DNA from 2 places in the Nocardiopsis codii genome. Region 2 is predicted to be linked to the other one. Evidence: riboswitches for the same ligand, from Rfam matches in the RefSeq annotation. Region 2 holds a riboswitch; the other holds the start of a gene.

Region 1 (11,598 bases), on a different contig from region 2:
AGCTCGAGCTGCGCGACCGCGTCCAGGCGGTGGTGTACGCCTACGAACACGGGCTCGTCATACCCGGACAGCCCGGCACGGACCGCTGAGGAGCACCGCGCCCGCGCGCGCCGGTCGACCGGGCCATCGGCCCGGCGGCCCCCGGCGCGTCGCTGTCGGAGACCCCCACGCCTTGACAGGATGTTCCGGTGATCGAACTCACCGGTGCCCGCCCCTGAACCAGGCGAACCCGACACGTCTGGGCTGCGTCCCCTCTGGGGTTGTCATCAACGCGCCGACCACCATGGGTCCAGGCGAGGAGGGAACGGAGAACAGGGATGCCAAGCAAGCGGGAGCGGCCCGTTCCGCCGAGTGAGGACCGCCTGCTCAGCAGGATGCGTGACTGGCGGGCGGAACACGAGCGGGAGCTGACCCCGGACGGCCTGGACGAGAACGAGGCCGTCAACCTCCCCGACGCGAGGGCCATCGACCTCGTCCTGCGCGTCGGCGAACTCATGCTGGCCAGCGGCGAGGGCACGGAGGCCGTGAGCGAGTCGATGCTCAGCCTCTCGGTCGCCTTCGAGCTGCCCAGGTCGGAGGTGTCGGTCACCTTCACCACCATCACGCTGTCCACCCACCCGGGCGGCGACCAACCGCCCGTCACCGGCGAACGGGTCGTGCGCCGGCGCTCCCTGGACTACTTCCGGGTCAACGAGCTGCACACCCTGGTCCAGCAGGCGGCGCTGGGACTCCTGGAGCTGGAGGACGCCGCCGCGCGCCTGTCCCAGATCCGGCGGGCCCGGATGCCGTACCCGAACTGGGTGATCGTGGTCGGGTTCGGACTGATCGCCTCCAGCGCCAGTGTGATGATGGGCGGCGGCCTGATCGTGGGCGCGGCGGCGTTCATCGCCACCGTGCTGGGCGACCGGACAGCGGTGTTCCTGGCCCGGCGCGGCGTCGCCGAGTTCTACCAGATGGCCGCCGCGGCGGTGGTGGCGGCGACGATCGGCGTGGGCCTGCTCTGGGTGAGCACCACGATGGACCTGGGGCTGCAGGCCGCGGCCATCATCACCGGCAACATCATGGCCCTGCTTCCCGGGCGTCCCCTGGTGTCCAGCCTCCAGGACGGCATCAGCGGCAGCTACGTGTCCGCCGCGGCCCGGCTCCTGGAGACCTTCTTCATCCTGGGAGCGATCGTCTCCGGGGTGGGCGCCGTCGCCTACACGGCGATCCGCCTGGGCGTGCCGATCGACCTCGAGAGCCTGCCCTCGGCGGGCACCTCCCTGGAGGTCCCCGTCCTGATCGGCGCGGCGGGGATCGCGATGGCGTTCGCGATCTCGCTGGCGGTGCCGCCGCGCATGCTCCCGACGATCGGGGCCCTGGGCGTCATGATCTGGGCGATCTACGCCGGGCTGCGCTCCCTCCTGGAGGTGCCGCCGGTCGTGGGCACGGTCGCGGGCGCGGTGGCGGTGGGCGTGGTCGGCCACTGGCTGGCCCGGCGCACCAGACGTCCGGTCCTGCCGTACCTGGTCCCCTCGATCGCGCCGCTGCTGCCCGGCAGCATCCTGTACCGGGGACTGATCGAGATCACCCAGGGCTCGCCCATGTCAGGCCTGCTCAGCGTGGTGGAGGCGGTCATGGTGGGCCTGGCGCTGGGAGCCGGTGTCAACCTCGGCGGAGAGCTGGTGAGAGCCTTCCAGCGCGGCGGGCTGGCGGGGGCCGGGATGCGCAGCCGCCCCGCGGCACGCCGAACGCGTGGCGGGTACTGAGTTCCTTCTGTCCGCAGCCGGACACGCGAGAACCATTGCCGGCCTGCGGGTATCTCACCGTGTGAGAGCGGACGACGACACCCCGGCCAGCACACTCGGCCTAAACCAGAGCAAGCATGTGATGTGAGCCACTACTGTTGGCGTCAGCTCGACGAGGAGCTCATCTGGAACGAAAGGCCTGTCCCATGTGCAGCCACGAACCCGCCTGCCCGTCCTTCGAGGACACCGACCGCGAAGCCGCGCGAGTCGTCTCCAGCCACCCCGAACAAGGATGGAGCCTGCTCTGCAACGGAGTCGTCCTTTTCGAGGACACCGGCGAACTGCTCCCCGACGGGGCGGTTGTCGCCCCGCACCGACCCCGCGCGGCCGCCGCCTGACCCCACCCGCCGACGACCACGACCCGGGGCCCGACCCGCGAACGCACCGGACCCGGGCGACGCAGCCGCCCGCGAAGGAGGGCGCCGCCGCCCGCCACCGGCCGCAGCCGCCGCGCGCGACGGTTCCCGACACGCACACCCGCCCGGAAGGCGCAGAGCCCCGGGCGGTTCCGTGTCACCGGTCGGGCCAGCCCTCGGGCAGCACGTCCTCTCCCCCCATCGCCTCCCGCAACCGGCCACGGAAGTCGGCGTGCACGTCGGCGCCCCACACCAGACCGCTCGGGGTGCGCAGCGCCTGCTCCATGACGGCGCGCAGCGCGTCGGCGCGCGCCTCCCCCTCCACCACCGGAACCGCCAGTAGCGCGTGCATCTGGGTGATGACGGCGAACAGCTCCCCCGCCAACGCGGGCGCGGTGGCCGTCGCCGCGGCCTCCTCCAGGTACGGGGTCCACCACGGCCCCCGCCCGTCCCCCGCGTCCTCGCCCGACGGGGCGGCGAAACCCCGGCGCAGCCGCCTGCGCACCTCGCCCGCGGTCTCCGGGTCCCCGTCCCCCAGGCCCAGCCGCCAGACCCGCTCGGCCGCGTCGGGCTCCCCCCGCAGGGAGAGCAACCCGGCCAGGAGTTCCACGGCCGAGGCCGAGGTACCCGCGTCCGGCCGGGGCGCGTCCTGCGCCCCCTCCCCGGGGTCGACGATCGCGCCGACGTCGGCGATGGCGTGTTCGAGGTGGGACGCCGCGCGCAGCAGACGCAGACCCGGGTCGTCCGCGACCGCCAGGCCGCGTTCGACGGCCGCCGCGGCGGCGCCCGGCAGCCCTCGGCCGAGCAGGCGCCCGGCCAGGTCGCGGGCGGCGTCGACGACGGTGGTCGCGTGCAGTCGACTGATCGGGGCGGGGCCCGGCGGGAGGCCGAGCGCCGCCTCCCAGTGCTCCTCCGCACCGGCGGCGTCCCCGCGGTCCTCCGCGGACCGAGCCAGTCCGTAGCGGGCGACGGCGACGAAGCCGGGGTCTCCCAGGTCGAGGAGCCGGAGCCACACGCTCTCGGCCTCCGCGTACTCCCCGTCCTGTTCGAGGGAGAGCCCGAGGTGGTAGGCGGCCCGCGGGGCGTACCTGGGGTCGCCGGTGGCCACCGCCCGGCGCGCCGCCTCACGGGCGGCGGGAAGGTCGCCCCGCTGGTCCTCGACGACGGCCAGGCCGAGCAGGGCACGGGCCAGCAGCGGCGGGCGCGGGCCCGAGTCGGCGGCCCGCCGGTAGAGCTTGGCGGCGCGTTTGAGGTGGCCGTTCTCGGCGAGGTCCTGAGCCTGGTCGCACAGGTCGGCGGCGTCCCGGGCGGAGGTCGCGTCTGGCTCCCCGGTGTCCTCGGGGTCGGTCGCCGGGGGCGGATCGGCGGGGCCAGAGCGTGCGGGATGTCCGGACGTCGTGGTCATTGCTTCCGCTTTCCATGGGGGCGGCGGGTCCCGCGGTGGGACCCGGGTCCGTGTCGCCGCAACTCTAACGCGGCTCCCGCCGGGAGGCGGCGTCCCGGGCGGCGAGCACACGGATGTCAGCCCCCGACGAGGCGTTCGACCAGGAACCGCCAACCGTCGACCAGGGGGTGGGGGGCTCCCGGCTCCGGCAGTTCGGGGACCTCCTCCGCCGACAGGTACAGCATCAGGGGCCCTTCCAGGGCTGCGGTGAGCTGCACGGTGAGGCCGTCCAGGTGGGCCGGGGGCAGGCCGGCCAGGCCCAGGAGCATGCGGAGGTGGGGCTGGGTCATGCTCGCCGCGCCCGCCGGAGTCGGATGCGAGCGGTCCACGGCGGCCCGCGCGATCGCGTGGTGCTCCAGGAGGAAGGGGACGCGCTCGCACCCGTAGGCGACCAGGCGCCGCACGGGGTCGGCGCCCGGCCCCAGCGGCGGCGGCCCGGACAGGACCCGTTCCTGGAAGCGGCGCTCGTCGTCGTCGAGCAGGGCCCGGAAGATGCCGGCGCGGCTGCCGAAGCGGCGGAAGACCGTGCCCTTGCCCAGTCCGGCCCGTTCGGCGAGGCCGTCCATGGTCACCTGCGAGGTTCCCTGTTCGGCGATCACCGCGCGGGCCGCCTCCAGCAGGCGTTCGCGGTTGCGTGCGGCGTCCGCGCGTTCGCCGCGCGACTTCCCGAAGGGCACCAGGGGCGTAGTCACACGGCCAATCTACCCCGGGAACACTAAGCGGGGTAAAGTCCGTTTATAGTGGAGCATGGTCACGCCGCCGGACGAGCCGTCCGGCGGCGTGAGCACTCCGCATCCCGCGGACACGAACACCCTTGGGGGAAGAGAGCCCGATGAACCTGTTCCGACTGGACGCCAGCATCCTGCCGACCGTCTCCAGCAGCGCCGAGATCGCCGACCTCGCCGAGGCCGAATGGACGGCCGCCCACCCGCAGGGCGCCGTCACCCGCCGCCACCTGGGCACCGACCCGCTGCCCGCCGACGCCTGGGCCCTGGCCACCACCGGCGCCGGCACGGCCGAGGACGACCGCTCCCCGGCCCAGCAGCAGTCCCTGGCCCTGGCGGCCGAACTGGCCGCCGAGCTCCAGGAGGCCGACACCGTGATCCTGGCCGTGCCGCTGTACAACTACGGCGTCTCCCAGCACTTCAAGGCCTGGGTCGATCTGGTGATCGCGGGCGCCGGCCCCACCACCCCCCTGCTGAAGGGCACCCCCACCGTGCTCGCCACCACCCTCGGCGGCGGGTACGGCCCCGGATCCCCCCGCGAGGGCTGGGACCACTCCACCCCCTACCTGGAGCGTGTGATCGCCGACATCTGGCAGGCCGACCTGACGCTCATCAAGCGCGAACTCACCCTGGCCGCGACCACACCGGGCATGGAGGCCCTCAAGGACCTCGCCGAGCAGGAGCACACCCGGGCCCTGGCCGGCGCCCGCGAGGCCGGCCGGGTGCTCGCCGCGCGCTGAGAACTCGGCACCTGTCCGCTGTCGAGGACGGCTGCCTTTACGATGTAGATTCATATGAGGGAATGTGTCACCCGTGTCCCCGGACACGCGGAGGGGCGCCGGTCCGCGGACCGGCGCCCCTCGACCGCGCGGGGCCTACATCGCGAAGGCCTCCGGCGGCGGGCACGAGCAGACCAGGTTGCGGTCACCGTAGGCCTGGTCGATCCGGCCGACCGGCGGCCAGTACTTGTCCATGCGCAGCGACGGCAGCGGGTACGCCGCCTCGGCGCGGGTGTAGCCGTGCTCCCACTCGTCGGCGGTCACCGCCTCCGCGGTGTGCGGGGCGTTGCGCAGGGGGTTGTCCCCGGCGTCCCACTCCCCCGCGGCCACCCGGTCGATCTCGGCGCGGATCGCGATCATCGCCTCCACGAACCGCTCCAGCTCGGCGAGGTTCTCGCTCTCGGTCGGCTCCACCATCAGGGTGCCGTTGACCGGGAAGGACATCGTCGGAGCGTGGAACCCGTAGTCCATCAGCCGCTTGGCCACGTCCTCGTTGCTGATCCCGCTCGCCTTCTGGAGCGGGCGGATGTCGATGACGCACTCGTGCGCCACCAGGCCCCCCTCGCCCGTGTAGAGGACCGGGAAGTACGGCTCCAGCCGCTTGGCCAGGTAGTTCGCGGACAGGACCGCGACCTCGGTGGCGGAGCGCAGGCCCCCCTCGCCCATCATCCGGACGTACGCCCAGGAGATGGGCAGGATGCCCGCCGACCCGAACGGGGCGCCCGACACCGGGCCGACGCCCGTGTGCGGGCCCGCCTCGGACTGGGTCGGGTGGTTGGGCAGGAAGCCGGCCAGGTGCGAGCGGACCGCGACAGGGCCCACACCGGGCCCGCCGCCGCCGTGCGGGATACAGAACGTCTTGTGGAGGTTCAGGTGGCTGACGTCGGCGCCGAACTCGCCGGGCTTGGCCCAGCCGAGGAGCGCGTTCAGGTTGGCGCCGTCGACGTACACCTGGCCGCCGGCCTCGTGGACCAGGCGGCACACCTCGGTGATGGTGTCCTCGTACACGCCGTGCGTGGACGGGTAGGTGACCATGATGGCGGCCAGGTCGTCCGCGTGCCGGGCGGTCTTGGCCCTCAGGTCGTCCAGGTCGACGTTGCCGTTGTCGTCGCAGGCGACCACGGCCACGCGCATGCCCGCCATCACGGCGCTGGCCGCGTTGGTGCCGTGCGCGGAGCTGGGGATGAGGCAGACGTCGCGGTGGGCGTCGCCGCGTGAGCGGTGGTAGCCCCGGATGGCGAGCAGTCCGGCGAACTCGCCCTGTGACCCGGCGTTGGGCTGGAGGGACACGGCGTCGTAGCCGGTGACCTCGGCCAGCCAGGCCTCCAGGTCGCGGATCACGGTCATGCTCCCGGCCGCCTGGTCGAGCGGCGCGAAGGGGTGCAGGCCCGCGAACTCCGGCCAGGTGACGGGCTCCATCTCCGTGGTCGAGTTGAGCTTCATGGTGCAGGAGCCCAGCGGGATCATCGTGCGGTCCAGGGCCAGGTCCCGATCGGACAGGCGGCGCATGTAGCGCAGCAGGGAGGTCTCGCTCCGGTGGGTGTTGAACACCGGGTGGGAGAGGTAGTCGGTCTCCCGGGACAGCCCTGCGGGAAGGCGTCCGGCGGCCCGGTCCACGACCAGTCGCGCCTTGGAGGAGCCGCGCTCGGCCTCGCCGAAGGCCTCCAGCACCGCCTCCAGGTCCGCCTCGGAGGTGGTCTCGTCCACGCTCACGCCGACCGTGTGCTGGTCGACGGTCAGGAGGTTGTACCCGGCCTCCAGCGCGGTCTCCACGACGCCGGCGGCACTGGGCACGCGCACGCGCAGGGTGTCGAAGTAGGCGGAGTGGACGATCTCGAACCCGCGCTCGACGAGGGCGTCGGCCAGGGCCGCGGTGCGGGTGTGCACCTGGCGGGCGATCGCACGCAGTCCGTCGGGGCCGTGGTAGACGGCGTACATCCCGGCCATGATGGCGAGCAGCACCTGCGCGGTACAGATGTTGCTCGTGGCCTTCTCGCGCCGGATGTGCTGTTCGCGGGTCTGCAGGGCGAGCCGGTAGGCGGGCTTGCCCGCGTTGTCCACCGAGACGCCCACCAGGCGGCCGGGCAGCTGGCGGCGCAGCTTCTCCCCGACGGCCATGTAGCCGGCGTGCGGTCCCCCGAACCCGAGCGGGACGCCGAAGCGCTGGGTGGATCCGACGGCGATGTCGGCGCCGAGCTCGCCCGGGCTGCGCAGCAGGGTCAGGGCGAGGATGTCGGCGGCCACCACGGCGAGGGCCCCGCGCTCGTGGGCGGCGGAGACGACCGCGGCCGGGTCGCTCACCGCGCCGCTGGCGGCGGGGTACTGCACGAGGACGCCGAAGGCGTCGCCCTCGGGCAGGCCCTGCGACAGGTCGGCGACGACGACCTCGATGCCGAGGGGCTCGGCGCGGGTGCGGAGGACCTGGAGGGTCTGCGGGAAGACGTCGGCGTCGACGACGAAGACGTCGGCCTTGCTCTTGGAGGCCCGGCGGGCGAGGGTCATGGCCTCGGCCGCGGCGGTCGACTCGTCCAGGAGGGACGCGCCGGAGACCGGCAGGCCGGTCAGGTCGCAGACCATGGTCTGGAAGTTGAGCAGGGCCTCCAGGCGGCCCTGGGAGATCTCGGGCTGGTAGGGCGTGTAGGCCGTGTACCAGGCCGGGTTCTCCATGATGTTGCGGAGGATGACCGGCGGGGTGAAGGTGCCGTAGTACCCCTGGCCGAGCAGGGAGGTGCGCACGTCGTTGCGCGCGGCGAGGTCGCGGAGTTCGGCCAGCGCCTCGGCCTCGCCGATCGCCTCGGGCAGGGCCAGCGGGGCGCTGCGGCCCGGTCCGGTGAGGATGGACTCCGGCACGGCCGCCGCCATGAGCTCGGCGGTGGAGCCGTAGCCGACCGTCTTGAGCATCTCCTGGGTCTCGGCCGGAGTGGGGCCGATGTGGCGGTCGGCGAACACCCTGGCGGGTGCGCCGGGGGTGTTCACGGGCTGGTCGGGCACGGAGACCTCCTGGTGACAGGGCCGAGTGGGCTCGGCGGTGTTCCTCACGGTCTCCCCCTCTGTCACCGGGCACGGACGTGCCCAGGCTTCAGAGCGGCCTTCTCCGCGCGGTCCGTGGTGCCTGAGAGGTTACTGGGGAGTATTGCCCCGTCGGCGCCCCTGCCGGGGTCTCTCCCGCGCGGTATTGACAGCCTGTTGACGCTATGTACATGTGGGGACAGGGCGAATGTCGCCTTTCATCCCTGTTGTGAGTATGACCGTACTCGATGCGCGCTGATGTGGCCGAGTCCGCCCGCGCGTTTCGCCGAACCCGTGCGCGGCGCCACACGGCCGGGAACGCCGGGCCGACCGCCCCTCCCGCGCCGGTGCCGCCCGCGCGGGGGCGCGGATCGCGCCGGTCCGTCGGAGGGAGCACGTGGTCGCGCGGACGGATGTGGAGTGCCGTCGGAAGGCAGTGCTGCCGGAAGGGCGTCGGGGTCGGCCCGCACGCACCGATCCCGACGCCCTTCGCCGTGCCCCCAGGAGTTCCGGGAAGCCCTGTCAGGGGTCTACACGGGTTCGATGCCCTCGACGATCAGCAGGACCTCCTCGGGGTGGCCCTCCACGACGCCGTCGGGGCTCTCCAGAAGTGCGTCCATGACGGTGTCGTCCATGTAGGAGACCTGGACCACCACTCCGGGTTCGGGGACGAAGAGCGCCCCGGCGCCGTTGTAGTGGCCGGTGCCGTCCGGGAGCTCCCTGACGCCGCCTCCGGGCAACGCCTCCTCCAGGGTGGTGCCGCCCTCGCTCTCCGGCTCCAGGTAGGAGTCCACGTCGGTGAAGCTCGCGTGCCGGTAGACCGTGACGTACACGTCGGAGGGGGTGAACACCTCCCGCTCGGGGAGGACCCGGCCGTCGTCGTCGACGAGGTGGTCCACGTCCACGGTGTCGGGCAGCCAGGACCGCTCGACCTCCTCGACGTCGGGCAGGACGAACCCCTCCTGGGAGTACCACGCGTTGACGTCGTGGTCGTAGGGGGTGCCCTCCACGGCGTCGGGGAGGTAGCCGATCTCGTAACCGCTGAGGTCGCCCTCGGCGGGGAGGTAGCCCTGGGCCTCCAGGAACGGTGCGGCCTCCTCCAGGGACATCGCCTCGGAGGGGGCGCTGCCGTCCGGGTTCAGCTCGGGGAGCGCCTCCTGCTCGGAGGAGCTGGGTTCCACCGCCTGAGGGGACGCGCACGCGGCGGTTGCGACCATGAGGACCACTGCGCCCAGCGTCGTGGCGAGAACGGGGGCGAGGGGGGTGTGCTTCTGGCGAAAGGTCATGGGTCCATCGTGCGGGCCGGGCCCGCGGCTGGCATGAGTACGGACACTCAACCGCCCTCCGCGAGGTGTTCGGGCGGCGGTGCGCGGGGCCGAGGAGGGGTGCCACGGGATTCGGCCCGCTTCTCCCGGAGCCACGGCGGGCCGCGGCGCAGCGGGACCCCCCGAGGGGGCGCCGGCCGCGGCCACGCTTGACTGTGACGTGACGTCCGGGTCTTTCCTGGTCGCATGCCGCTCGAACAGTGCCCGGCCGTCGTCTCCTCCCCCGCGTCGCCTCCGCTGAGCCCGCTCGGCAGCGCCGTCGCGGCGGCGCTGCCGCTGGTCGATCTGTTGCGGGCCCGGACCCGGTGTGGTTCATCCTCGTCTCGCGTACTCTGCGCGCCCCGGAACCGAAGGAGCTGCCCGATGCTCAGCAGCGAGCTCGCCGAGCTGGCCGGCGTCACCGTCCGCACGTTGCGCCACTACCACCAGATCGGGCTGCTGCCCGAGCCGCCGCGCTCGGCCGGGGGCTACCGGCACTACGACGTCGGCCACCTCGTCCGGCTCCTGCGCATCACGAGGATGACCGGACTCGGCGTACCGCTGTCCGTCGTCCCCGCGGTGCTGGACGATCCGGTGTCCGCGGAGGAACTGCTCGAAGAGCTCGACCGCCAGGCCGCCGCCGACATCGAAAGGCTCACCGCCCGCCGGGCCGGCATCGCCGCGCTGCGCCGCAGCGGTGCTCCGCCCGACCTGCCCCCGGAGCTGTCGGCATGGCGTTCCGCCCCCGAGGCGGACGTGCCGGCGGACATGGCCCGCTACGAGCACGAACAGCTGATCCTGGTCGGACACCTGCTCGCCGAGGACGGCCCGGCGGGATTCGCCGCCCTGTTCGGCGAGGCGGACGACGGCATGGCCGCGTCCGCACCGCTGACGGCGCGCTTCTACGCCCTCGAGCCCGACACCCCGGACGACGAGGTCGCATCGCTGATCGACGAGCTGGTCGCCCACTTCGAGCCGGTGGTCGCGCGGCTGGCCGATCTGTCCCCGTTCGACGCGCGGGCCTCAGCCCTGGTGGACGAGCTGGGCGAGCAGACGCTCAGACCCGTGCAGCACCGCGTCCTGCGCCGGGTCCAGCAGCGGTTGGCCCGACGCGACGGGGCCTGATCGGCCTGCGCGGGGCTCCACCGGTCCGCACTCCGCGATGTCCTGTGACACAGGTCATGCCGCCCCGTCTTGAGTGTGACGCGACGTCGGGGAGTGGACTCGGGGGTGCTCGCACCGTCGACCTCGAGGACCCGTCATGACCGCTCCGTCGAAGCTGATCACCGTCGAAGAGTTCTTCGGCCCACCCGCCCGTAGCCGGGCCCTGCTGTCCCCGGACGGCACGAAGGTCGCCTACCTCGCCCCGTGGCACGGGCGGCTCAACGTGTTCCTCCGCGACCTGGACTCGGACTGGGCCACCCCCGACGGCGTACACGGCGCCGACGCCCCGGGCGGGCGGCGCATCACCTCCGACACCCGGCGCAGCATCGACACCTTCTTCTGGACCGCCGACGGCCGCTACCTGCTGTTCCAGCAGGACACCGACGGCGACGAGAACTGGCACCTGTACCGCGCCGACCCGGCCCGGCCCGACGAGTCCGCGGTCGACCTGACGCCCTTCAAGGGTGTGCGGCTGCTCGGCGCGCAGCTGCCGCCGGACCGGCCGGGAACGGCTTTCGTGCAGCTCAACATGCGCCGTCCCGACCTGATCGACCTCTTCGAGCTCGACCTGGCGACCGGTCGGCTGACCCTGGTCGCGGAGAATCCCGGCGACGTCCAGTCCTGGACGCGCACCCCCGACCGGTTGCTGGTCTTCACCATGGAGGAGGGCGGTGACCACGTGCTGTCGGAGTGGGCCGCGGGTGAGCGCCGCCCCATCGCGCGGTTCCCCGGCACGGACATCCTCCTCGCGGTCCTTCCCGCCGCGCCCACCCCGGACGGAGGCGGACTCTGGATCGGTTCGTCGCGCGGGTCGGACCGCACCCGCCTGGTCCGGGTCGACCTGGCGACCGGCGAGCAGATCGGGGTGGACAGCCACCCCGTCTTCGACCTGGACACCCCCCGCCCCGAGGCCGACCCGCGCTTCCCGTCCTCGCTGATCCTGCACCCGAGCACCGGGGAACTGCTCGGCGCCCGCTACCTCGGCGCCCGTCAGGAGATCCACGCGCTCGACCCGCACTTCGCCACGGTA
Region 2 (11,598 bases):
GTGCCCCATCAGCCCCAGCACCACGGCCGTGTCGCTCCCGTGCCCCTTGCCGGTGAGGGCCAGGGACCCGTACAGCTCGGCCCTGACGCGGGCGGTGCCGTCGTCCAGGCCGGCCTCGCGCAGCCCGGCCGCGAACGTGCGTGCCGCCTTCATCGGGCCGACCGTGTGGGAACTGGACGGTCCGATACCGATCTTGAACAGGTCGAACGCGCTGATGGCCATGGCTGTCCTCCTCATTGAGTACAGGGCCCGGAGTTCAGGTGTGCCGTGCGGGGCGCGGGCCCCGCACGGCGGATGCCCTACAGGTTGGGGTAGAGCGGGTACTTGGCGGTCAGTGCCTGGACCCGGCCGCGCAGCGCGTCCGCGTCGAACTCCGGCTTGAGCGCCTCGGCGATGACGTCGGCGACCTCGGTGAAGTCCTCGTCACCCAGACCGCGGGTGGCCAGGGCCGGGGTGCCGATCCGCAGGCCGGAGGTGACCATCGGCGGACGCGGGTCGTTGGGCACCGCGTTGCGGTTGACCGTGATCCCGATGTCGTGCAGGCGGTCCTCGGCCTCCTGGCCGTTGAGCTGGGAGTCGACCAGGTCCACCAGGACCAGGTGCACGTCCGTGCCCCCGGAGGCGACCTTGACGCCGACCTCGGCCATGTCCGGCCGGGTGAGGCGCTCGGCGAGCAGGCGCGCACCGCTGATGGTGCGGCGCTGGCGCTCGGCGAACTCCTCGCCCGCGGCGACCTTGAACGAGACCGCCTTGGCGGCGATCACGTGCTCCAGCGGTCCGCCCTGCATGCCGGGGAACACCGCGGAGTTGATCTTCTTGCCGAACTCGGACTTGGCGAGGATCATGCCGCCGCGCGGGCCGCCCAGCGTCTTGTGCGTGGTGGTGGTGACCACGTCGGCGAACGGCACCGGGTTGGGGTGCAGCCCGGCGGCGACCAGGCCCGCGAAGTGCGCCATGTCGACCATCAGCAGGGCGCCGACGGAGTCGGCGATCTCCCGGAAGCGGGCGAAGTCCAGCTGGCGCGGGTACGCCGACCAGCCCGCGACGATCATCTTCGGCTGGTGCTCCTTGGCGAGCGCCTGGACCTCGTCGTAGTCGACGGTGCCGTCCTCGTCGCGCACGTGGTAGGCCACCGCGTTGAGGATCTTGCCGGAGTAGTTGATCCGCATGCCGTGGGTGAGGTGGCCGCCGTGGGCCAGGTCCAGGCCCAGGATGGTGTCACCCGGCCTGAGCAGCGCGAAGTACACGGCCGTGTTGGCCTGTGCGCCCGAGTGCGGCTGCACGTTCGCGTGCTCGGCGCCGAACAGCGCCTTGGCGCGGTCGATCGCGAGCTGCTCCACGACGTCGACGTGCTCGCACCCGCCGTAGTAGCGGCGGCCGGGGTAGCCCTCGGCGTACTTGTTGGTCAGGACGGTGCCCTGCGCCTCGATCACCGCCTGGGGGGCGAAGTTCTCCGAGGCGATCATCTCCAGGGTGTCGCGCTGGCGGGCCAGCTCCGCGTCGACCGCGGCCGACACCTCGGGGTCCAGTTCGCTCAGGGTCTGGTTGAGCGTGTTGTCAGTAGCCATCGGGGGCCTACTCCTCGCCTTCGGTCAGCTTCGTGTACTCCTCGGCGGAGAGCAGTCCGGAGGGTTCCCCGGTGATCCGGGCCTTGAACAGCCAGCCGCCCTCGAAGGGGGCGGAGTTGATCGTCTCGGGCGAGTCCTCGAGGGACTCGTTGACCTCGACGACCTCTCCGCTCACCGGCGAGTAGATGTCGCTGACGGACTTGGTGGACTCCACCTCTCCGCTCGGCTCTCCGGCGGTCACCTCGCTGCCGACCCCGGGCAGCTCGACGTAGACGATGTCGCCCAGGGCCTCGGCGGCGAAGGACGTGATGCCGACGGTGGCGATCCCGTCCTCGACCACGACCCACTCGTGTTTGGCCGTGTAACCCAGCTCCGTGGGAACGCTCACTTCAACTCTCCTTGGAGGTGTTCCATTTTCCTGCCGCGCGCCCGTACGGTTGCCCGGCCCGGCCTACGCCCGGTCGCGCCCCGTGCGTGCCGGTCCCCGGTCCGGGGATCCCGCCGTGCGGGGCGTACGGGCCTTCGGGGTGTGAAGGCCCCTGCTCCTACGACTGCCGCTTGTAGAACGGCAGTTCGACCACGTCGACGTCCTCGCCCCTTCCGCGCACGTCCACGGTGAACGCGCCGGTCGTGGTGTCGAGGTCGCCGTCCACGTAGGCCATGGCGATGGGGCGGCCCAGGGTGGGGGAGGGCGCGCCACTGGTGAGGGTGCCGACGGTCACGCCGTCGCGGAGGACGTCCTGGCCCCTGCGCAGCGGGCGGCGACCGCGCGCGACGAGGCCGATGAGACGGCGGGGGCGGGAGGTGCGGGACGCCTCCTCCAGGGCCGTACGGCCCACGAAGTCGCCGTCCTTCTCGAACTTGACCACGCGGCCCAGCCCGGCGTCGAAGGGGGTGAGCCCGTCGGTGAGCTCCTGCCCGTACAGGGGCATCCCGGCCTCCATGCGGAGGGTGTCGCGGGCCGACAGCCCGGCCGGTACGAGCCCGTGCCGCTCGCCCTCGGCCATGAGGGCGTCCCAGACCTGGGGCGCCTTCTCGGCGGGCCGCACGAAGATCTCGAAACCGTCCTCGCCCGTGTAGCCGGTGCGGGCGAGCAGGACGGGCTGACCGGCGACGGTGTGCTCGTAGCCCGCGTAGTAGCGGATGTCGTCCAGGTCCGCGTCGGTGAGCGGCGCCAGGATCTCGACGGCGCGCGGCCCCTGGACCGCGATCAGCGCGTGGTCGGCGGACTCGTCAGCGACCTCGACGTCGAAGCCGCCGGCGCGTTCGGCCAGCGCGGCGGAGACCGCGGGCACGTTGGCGGCGTTGGCCACGACGAGGTACTCCTCCTCGCCCAGCCGGTAGACGATGAGGTCGTCCAGGACGCCGCCCTCGGCGTTGGTGATCATGGTGTAGCGGGCGCGGCCGACCTTGACCTTGGACAGGTGGCCGACCAGGGCGAAGTCGAGGGCCGCGGCGGCCTGCGGTCCGGTGAGGCGGATCTCGCCCATGTGGGAGAGGTCGAAGAGTCCGGCGGCCTCGCGGACCGCCTTGTGCTCGGCGGTCTCGCTGCCGTAGCGCAGCGGCATGAGCCATCCGGCGAAGTCGACGAGCGTGGCACCGGCCTTCTCGTGGACCTCGCGGAGCGCGGTGGCGCGCGGCGCTGATGCGGGATCTGACATGGGCACTCCCGAGAGGATGGGCGTCGTGTCGTGCAGAGGCGTTGCCATCCTCCCCCTCTGTCATCTGTGCCTGAGAGCTTCACCGCGCGCTCGGCGTGGCTTGCACCTTCGGCGAGGGACGCCTGTCCCTGCTTTCCAGAGTGGTCTCGCCCGTACGGTCCGCTGTGCCTGAGAGGTTGTCTTGGGGAGGGATTGCTCCTTCGGCGGCCCGAGATGGATACGCGGGCACTCTCCCGTACGGGGTCAGCAACACGCTCAGCCTAGCAGCGGGCGAACACGGCACCCGAGGGTGCCCGTGCCGGGGGAGGGCCCCTCCGCGGCGGCGCAGGAGCCGTGATCCGGGCGGCGGCAGTCTCCCCGAACCCTTCGCGGCGGGGCGTGCCAGAGGTTAGCGTGAGCCGGGGACGGGCTTCCTGCGTGGGAGGGATGAACGGTGCGAGCCGACGAGCACGGGATCCGGACGACGGGCCGACCGGGGGAGACAGTGGTTCCGGTGGTACGGGGGAGGCCGCGGCGGTCCGGAGCGGCGCGCGCGGCCGCGGTGCTCGCCGCCGGGTGCGCCCTCACCCTGGTCGCCGGGACCGCGTGTGCGCAGGGCGGCGACGCCGGGTCCGAGGCGCCGGACGAGGGTCTGGCGGGGGCGCGACCGCCGGAACAGCGCGGCGACGTGACCACGGTGGAGCGGCCGGACCTGGAGTCGGTGTTCGACGACGCGGGGGTGGAGGGCACGTTCGTGCTCCACGACACCCGCGCCAGGGAGTCGACCGTCGTCGGGGCGGACGCCGCCCACGAGCGCGCGGTGCCCGCGTCCACGTTCAAGATGGCCAACACCCTGATCGGCCTGGAGACGGGAGCGGTGTCGGGCCTGGACGAGGTGCTGCCCTACGGCGGCGAACCGCAGCGCGTCGACGCATGGGAACAGGACATGTCCCTGAGGGAGGCCTTCCCCGCCTCGAACTTCCCGGTCTACCAGGAGCTGGCCCGCAGGGTCGGGCACGAGCGGATGGCGGCCTGGGTGGACCGGTTCGAGTACGGGAACCGGGACGTCGGCGGCGAGGACGTGCGGGACCGGTTCTGGCTGGAGGGTCCGTTGGAGATCTCCGCCGTGGAGCAGACCGAGTTCCTGGCCTCGCTGGCCCGCGCGGAGCTGCCGGCGGACCGGGCCCACCAGGAGGCGCTGCGCGAGATCGCCCTCGTCGAGGAGGGCGACGGCCACACCCTCTACGCCAAGAGCGGCTGGGCGGTGGACGTCGATCCCGCCCCCGGCTGGTGGGTCGGCTGGGTGGAGCGCGGTGCGGACCTGTACACGTTCGCCCTGCGCATGGAGATGGACGAGGACGCGAACGCCGAGCTGCGCGAGCCCCTGGCCCGCGAGCTGCTGGTGGAGCTCGGCGCGCTTCCCGGGGAGGCCGCGGGGGACTGACCCCGGCCGGTCCGCCCCATGCCGACCGGGCGCCCCGGCGTCACGGCGCCCCGGCCGGCACCAGCTGCACGGGGACCGACCTGGTGAAGCGCTGGTCGCCGTCCATCACCCCGCCCATGAACTTGAAGGTGCGCAGTGTCATCCGCCGGTCCGCGATGCGCAGGCCGGGAAGCTCCTCCAGGAGCTGCCGCTCCACCCGGGTCAGGTCGGGGGCGTTGCGCAGCCACAGGATGAACAGGGTGTTCTCCGGCCCGGCGATGGTGGTGCACAGGCGCACCTCGGGAATGCGCTCGCCCAGGTCCCTGGCCCCCTCCAGGACCCGGGGGTCCACGGTCCCCCAGAGGGTGGCGGCCGCGTGCCAGCCCATGCGGGCGCGGGAGATGTCGCAGCGCAGCCCGACGAGGGACTGGCGCAGGAGCCGGTTGACGCGGCGGGCGGCGGTCGTCGGCGCGATGTCGAGGTGTTCGGCGATCTGCTGGTAGCCGAGTCGCGCGTTGTCGCACAGCAGGTCGATGATCCGCTGGTCGAGCGGGGTGACGCGGTCCTCGTCCGGTCGGGGGCTCACCGCGGGGGCGAGGGATCGCAGCCGGCTCCGCTGCCGGGGTGACAGGGCGCGGACCTGCCACAGGTAGGCCTCACGGGGGACCTCCGTCACCACGTGCACGCGGTAGGAGACCACGTCGGGGAAGCCGCCGACCCAGTTGAGCAGGTAGTCGGCCAGTCCGGCGCCGGGGATCACGGTGAGCATCAGCTGGTGCGACCCCGCCACGAACTGGATGCTGAGGGTGTCCCGGTCCTCCGCCAGTGCGGCGGCGACCCGTTCGACGGTGCCGTTGCGGCAGCTGAGCTCCACGTAGGAGAGGTTGCGCCGTGCCATGACGCGCTGCCGGGGGAAGACGGCGATCCGTGCGAGCCCCTCCTCCTCCAACCGCTTCCACCTGCGCGCGAGCGTGGTCGGGTCCACCTCCAGGATCGGCGACAGCTCGGCCCAGGTGGCGCGGGGGGCCATCTGGAGGGCGTTGACGAGTGAGAGGTCGAACTCGTTGGGGGTGGTGGATTCCGGCATCAGCGTCCTCGAAAAACTCTTTTCCGGCGATCTGCGCATCTTAGGGGAGGCCGAGCGTAGGTTTTCGCACAGCCGACAGACGGCTCTGAGCTGCATGTTTCCATGACGTTAACCAAGGTCGGGCTATTTCTTTCACATTATGGAAAAGGAAGTCCGGTGCTTTGGCGAGGAGAAGGGTGAAGGTGGAGCCGATGCCTTCGGAGGAGACCACTGTCGTCGTTCGCAACGGGGTGGTCGTGGACGCGACCGGCGCGGGACCGCGCGAGGACTGGGTGGTCGTGGCCCGCGACGGCCGCATCGACTGGATGGGGCCCGCCGCCCAGGCCCCCGGGATCACCGCCCCGCACCGCGAGATCGACGCCCGCGGCGGCACCGTCCTCCCCGGGTTCGTCGACGCCCACGTACACATGACCATGGAGGGCGACGGCCTGAACCCCGCCGCGCTCCTGCACCAGCCGCCCCACTACGGCTACTACACGGCCATCCCCCGGCTGCGCGCCACCCTCGACGCCGGCGTGACCAGCGTCCGGGACCTCGCGGGGCTCGACCTCGCGGTGGTCCGCGCCGTGGAGGAGGGCATCGTCCCGGGGCCCCGCATCACCACCGCCTACCGCGCCCTCGGCCCCACCGGCGGCCACGGGGACTTCCGCACCTGCTGCGGCTTCGACTTCGGCACCGCGCTGGGCCCCGGCGGAGCGGTGTCCATCAACACCGACGGCGTGGCGGAGGTCCTGCGCGGTACCCGCGAGGTCATGCGCAAGGGCGCGGGGGTCATCAAGGTCATGGCCAGCGGCGGCGTGTGGAGCCCCCAGGACACCCCCTGGCACGACGGGCTCAACATCGAGGAGATGACGGTCGTCGTCCGCGAGGCCGCCGCGCACGGCATCCCGGTCGCCGCCCACGCCCAGAGCGCCCGCAGCATCCGCAACGCGCTCACCGCCGGGGTCACCAGCGTCGAGCACGGCTACGAGATCGACGCCGAGGGCATCGAGATGATGCTCCGCACCGGGGCCTTCCTCGTCCCGACCCTGGCCACCGCCACCACCCCGCCCGACCCCGCGAAGTCGGCCGGCTACGCGGTGGAGAAGAAGCTCAGGCTCCAGGAGCACCTCGGCGAGAACATCTCCGCCGCCGTCGCCGCCGGGGTGCGCGTCGCCCTGGGCACCGACTCCGGCATCTTCCCGCACGGCCGCAACCTCCGGGAGCTGGCCCTGCTCGTCGAGCACGGCATGACGCCCATGGGCGCACTCCTCGCCGGGACCCGCGAGGCCGCCGAACTCCTGGGGGTCGCCGACCAGGTCGGCACCCTCCAGGTCGGCAAGCGCGCCGACATCGTCGTCTGCGCCGGCGACCCCCTCCGCGACATCACGCTGCCGGGCGACCCGGACAACATCACGGTGGTCGTCAAGGACGGCGCCGTCCACAAGGACACCACCGCCACCCGACCGGAGCCGACCACGGCCTGACCGCCCCCGCCCCCGACCCCCGGTGAGGTAACCATGACCACGCAGAGCCCCAAGAAGGGCGCGACCGGCGGTGGGACCGCGCAGGAGCGCCCCCACCTCCTCGCCCGCACGCTCGACGGCATCGAGCGCGTCGGCAACAAGATCCCCGACCCGTTCGTCCTGTTCCTGATCCTCTTCGCGGTCGTCGCGGTCCTGTCAACGATCATGTCCCTCGGCGGGGCCACGGTCGAGGTGCCCGGGAGCGAGGACGGCGCGCAGCCCGTGAGGAGCTTCTTCTCGGCCGAGGGCGTCACCTGGCTGACCACGTCGCTGGTCACCAACTTCGTGTCGTTCCCGCCGCTCGGCGTCGTCCTCACGGTCCTGCTCGGCGTGGGCGTGGCCGAGCGGACCGGGCTCCTCACCGCACTGGTGCGCCGTGCCTTCGGCGGAGCCCCGCGCTGGCTGCTGCCCTACGTCGCCTCGTTCGTCGCGGTCTCCGGCAGCATCATGAGCGACGCGGCCATGGTGGTCATCCCGCCGCTGGCCGCCATGGTGTTCAAGGCCGCCGGCCGGCACCCGGTCGCGGGCCTTCTCGGCGCCTACGCCGCGGCCACGGCCGCGTTCAGCTGCAGCCCGTTCATCACCAGCACCGACGCGCTGCTGTCCGGCATCACCAACGCCGCCGCCGGACCGGTCGGGCTGGGCACCCACGTCAGCCCGGTGTCCAACTACTTCATCACCCTCACCATCGCGCTCATCCTCAGCTTCGCCGCCGGTCTCATGATCGACCGCGTCCTGGAGCCGTCCCTGGTCCGCCGGGGGATCACCCGCGACAAGGTCCGGGTCGAGGTGGGCACCGAGGAGGCCGAGGCCAAGGCCATGGACCCGAACCTCACCGACGTCGAGCGGCGCGGCCTGCGCTGGGCCGGGGCGGCCCTGCTGCTGACCGTCGCCGGGGTCCTCGTCCTGTGCCTGCCCCCGGGCGCACCGATGCGCAACGCGGACGGCGCCTTCCTGCCGGAGTCCCCGCTGCTCAGCTCGGTGGTCTTCATCGTCCTCATGGTGCTGCTCCTCCCCGGCGTCACCTACGGTGTCGTGACCGGGAGCATCCGCAAGGGGTCCGACCTGGCGCTGGTGATGGGCCAGACGGTCAAGGAGATGTCGCCGTTCATCGTGCTGGCGTTCGTGATGGCCCAGTTCCTGGCGCTGTTCAACTGGACCAACCTGTCCAGCTGGATCGCCATCCAGGGGGCCGAGGGCCTGGAGGCCACCGGGTTCACGGGCTTCGGCGCGATCCTGTGCTTCATCCTCCTGGCGTTCCTGGTGAACCTGTTCATCATCTCCGGCTCGGCCATGTGGGCTCTGCTCGCGGCGGTCTTCGTGCCGATGTTCGCGCTGCTCGGCTACGAGCCCGGGTTCGTCCAGGCCGCGTTCCGCATCGGCGACTCGACCTCGAACGTCCTGTCCCCGCTCAGCCCGTACCTGGTGATCATGCTGGGGTTCCTGCGCGCCTACGAGCCCAAGGCGGGCATCGGCACCGTGATCGCCCGGTGCCTGCCCTTCACGATCGTGTTCACCGTCCTGTGGATCGGGGTGCTGGCGGTCTTCTACTTCGGCGGCATCCCCATCGGCCCCGGGATGAACGCGCGCCTCTGACCCGACCGCACGGCCGGGGCCCGCGTCCGCGGGTCCCGGCCCCCGCCCGTTCCCGCAGCGGCGCGGGGCGGGCGCCACCGCACACCACCGCACCCCGCACCACCGCACCACCGACGTGAGGAGTCGTCATGACCGGCACCAGGACCCTGTACCGAGACCTGACCCTGATCGACGGGACCGGGGCGCCCCCGGTCGCCGACGCCGCCGTGCTGGTCGAGGACGGCACGGTCGCCTACGCCGGGCCCGCGGCGGGCGCGCCGGAGACCGACGGGGCGACGCGGACCGTGTCCCTGGGCGGGCGCACCCTCCTGCCCGGGTTCATCGACACCCACGTCCACCTCGGTGTCGCCGACGGCCGGGCGCTGGCCGCCAACCACGCGGACATCCCGCTGAGCCTGCACGCCCTGGAGACCGCCGAGCGCATGCGGGTCACCCTGGCGGCGGGCGTGACCGGAGTCCGCGACCTCGGCGGCGCCGACGCCGGGTTCCGCACCGCGCAGGCGAGCGGCCTCGTGCCCGGCCCCCGCATGCGGGTCGCGCTGCGGCTGATGAGCCACACGGGCGGCCACGCCGACTTCACGCTCCCCTCCGGCCACGACCCCCACGCGCACGGGCTGTCGGTGACCGAGATCGTCGACTCCCCGCAGGAGGCGCGGGTGGCCGCGCGGCGCCTCATGCGCGACGGGGCCGACGTCATCAAGGTGTGCGCGACGGGCGGGGTGTCGAGTCCGTCGGACACCCCCGACGACGAGGGGCTGACGTCGGAGGAGATCGCCGTCATCGTGGAGGAGGCCTCCCGCCACGGCGGCCGGCCCGTCGCCGCCCACGCGCAGGGAGCGGCGGGCATCCGCAACGCGGTCCTGGGCGGAGCGGCCAGCATCGAGCACGGCTACCTGGTGGACGACGAGGGCATCGACCTGATGCTGGAGCGGGGGACCTTCCTGGTGCCGACGCTGGCCACCTTCGACTTCGAGGACCGCGTCCACCTGATGACGCCGAAGGCCGTCGAGACCAAGCGCGCCCTCGCCGACCGCACCTTCGAGCGGATCACCGAGGCCGTGCGGCGGGGCGTCCGGGTCGCCATGGGCACCGACGCGGGCATCTCCGAGCACGGGCGCAACCTGAACGAGCTGCGCCACCTGGTGTCGGTGGGGATGAGCCCCATGGACGCGATCGTGGCGGGCACGCGCAACGCCGCCGAGCTGCTCGGCACGGCGGACCGGGTCGGAACCGTGGAGGCGGGCAAGCTCGCCGACCTGGTCGTGTGCGACGGCGACCCGCTGGTCGACGTCGCGCTGCTCGGAGACCCGGGCCGCGTGGTGCTGGTGGTGCAGGGCGGCGAGGTCGTGAAGGACATCCGGACCGCCTGAGGGCCGACCGGTCCCCGGCGGTGCGTCTCGCACGGGACCCCCGCAGGCCCGCCGCGGCACCGCTTCCCCGACGGCGCCGCCCGGGACCTCCACGCCCCACGCACAGCGCCCGGCCGGGAAGCCCCGGCCGGGCGCTCGCGCGAACCGCTCACGGCCCGATCGGACCGGCCCTGCTCCCGCCGTCCCCGGAAACCGCCGGGGTCGGCGGGAGCAGGGGTGTGTCAGGCGGCGTTCTTGCGGCGCCGGCGCACGGCCTCGGCGAGCTGCTCCAGCACCTCGCCGGTGATCTCCCACCCCATGCACTTGTCGGTGATCGACTGGCCGTAGGTCAGGTCCGCCGGGTCACCGAGCTTCTGGGCGCCCTCGACGATGTAGCTCTCCAGCATGACGCCGATGATGCCCCTCTGGCCCTCGGCGACCTGGGCCGCGATCGCCGCGGCCACGCCGGGCTGGCGCTTGTGGTCCTTGCCGCTGTTCGCGTGGCTGGCGTCGATCATGAGGCGGCGGGGCAGGCCCGCCTTCTCGATGACGTCGAGCGCGGCGCCGACCGGCTCCGCGTCGAAGTTGGGGCCGCTGCGACCGCCGCGCAGGATCACGTGGCAGTCCTGGTTGCCCTCGGTGACGACGACCGAGCCGGCCCCGGCCGGGTCGACGCCGAAGAAGGTGTGCGAGGCGGAGGCGGCGCCGACCGCGTCCACCGCGACCTGCACGTCACCGTCGGTGCCGTTCTTGAAGCCGACCGGGGTGCTCAGGCCGCTGCTGAGCTGGCGGTGCACCTGGCTCTCCGTCGTGCGGGCGCCGATGGCGCCCCAGGAGACCACGTCGGCGATGTACTGCGGGGTGATCGGGTCGAGGAACTCGGTTCCGGCGGGCAGGCCGAGGGAGTTGATGTCGAGGAGCAGCTTGCGGGCCAGGCGCAGACCGTGGTGGACGTCGTAGGTGTCGTCCAGGTGGGGGTCGTTGATGAGGCCCTTCCAGCCGACGGTGGTGCGCGGCTTCTCGAAGTACACGCGCATCACCACGCACAGTTCGTCACGCAGGGACGGCACCAGCTCGGCCAGCCGCCGGGCGTAGTCCATGGCGGACTCGGGGTCGTGCACCGAGCAGGGCCCCACGACGACCAGGAGCCGGTCGTCGTCGCCGTCCAGCACCCGCTTGACCTCGGCGCGCGAGTCCTCCACCAGGGCGCTGCGCTCCGGGCCCAGCGGGAGTTCGGCGAGCAGGTCCTGGGGGGCGATGAGCGGCTTGTAGCTTGCCACCCGTGTGTCGTTCGTGCTCGGCATCGTGTAGTTCCCCTTGGTCCCGTCTGTCCTTGTGTCGCACTGGCTGTCACGCTGTCGCCACGAAAACACTAGCGCGGCCGTGTGTGCGGGGCGGCGTCATGCCGGAGGGCCGACGCGGGGCACGGG

Evidence for each region. A riboswitch is a leader RNA that binds a small molecule or an ion and turns the genes downstream of it on or off. The one in region 2 is predicted to bind glycine.
Region 1: linked by a shared signal. The riboswitch ahead of gcvP (aminomethyl-transferring glycine dehydrogenase) and the one ahead of gcvT (glycine cleavage system aminomethyltransferase GcvT) in region 2 are both predicted to bind glycine.

Annotation. Positions count from the first base shown of each region.
Region 1 is NZ_JAUZMY010000034.1:52,077-63,674, forward strand. It holds gene Q8791_RS26465 (response regulator transcription factor) at 1-89, shown strand, start outside; gene Q8791_RS26470 (threonine/serine exporter family protein) at 318-1,748, shown strand; gene Q8791_RS26475 (DUF5999 family protein) at 1,934-2,125, shown strand; gene Q8791_RS26480 (tetratricopeptide repeat protein) at 2,301-3,548, opposite strand; gene Q8791_RS26485 (TetR/AcrR family transcriptional regulator) at 3,665-4,279, opposite strand; gene Q8791_RS26490 (FMN-dependent NADH-azoreductase) at 4,420-5,052, shown strand; gene gcvP (aminomethyl-transferring glycine dehydrogenase) at 5,188-8,082, opposite strand; glycine riboswitch at 8,181-8,269, opposite strand; gene Q8791_RS26500 (hypothetical protein) at 8,631-9,386, opposite strand; gene Q8791_RS26505 (MerR family transcriptional regulator) at 9,789-10,529, shown strand; gene Q8791_RS26510 (S9 family peptidase) at 10,666-11,598, shown strand, end outside.
Region 2 is NZ_JAUZMY010000001.1:431,281-442,878, reverse strand. It holds gene Q8791_RS01715 (L-serine ammonia-lyase) at 1-222, opposite strand, end outside; gene Q8791_RS01710 (serine hydroxymethyltransferase) at 300-1,568, opposite strand; gene gcvH (glycine cleavage system protein GcvH) at 1,576-1,956, opposite strand; gene gcvT (glycine cleavage system aminomethyltransferase GcvT) at 2,114-3,229, opposite strand; glycine riboswitch at 3,375-3,475, opposite strand; gene blaOXA (class D beta-lactamase) at 3,723-4,652, shown strand; gene Q8791_RS01690 (Lrp/AsnC family transcriptional regulator) at 4,693-5,718, opposite strand; gene Q8791_RS01685 (metal-dependent hydrolase family protein) at 5,910-7,184, shown strand; gene Q8791_RS01680 (AbgT family transporter) at 7,218-8,819, shown strand; gene Q8791_RS01675 (metal-dependent hydrolase family protein) at 8,948-10,189, shown strand; gene Q8791_RS01670 (3-deoxy-7-phosphoheptulonate synthase) at 10,411-11,472, opposite strand.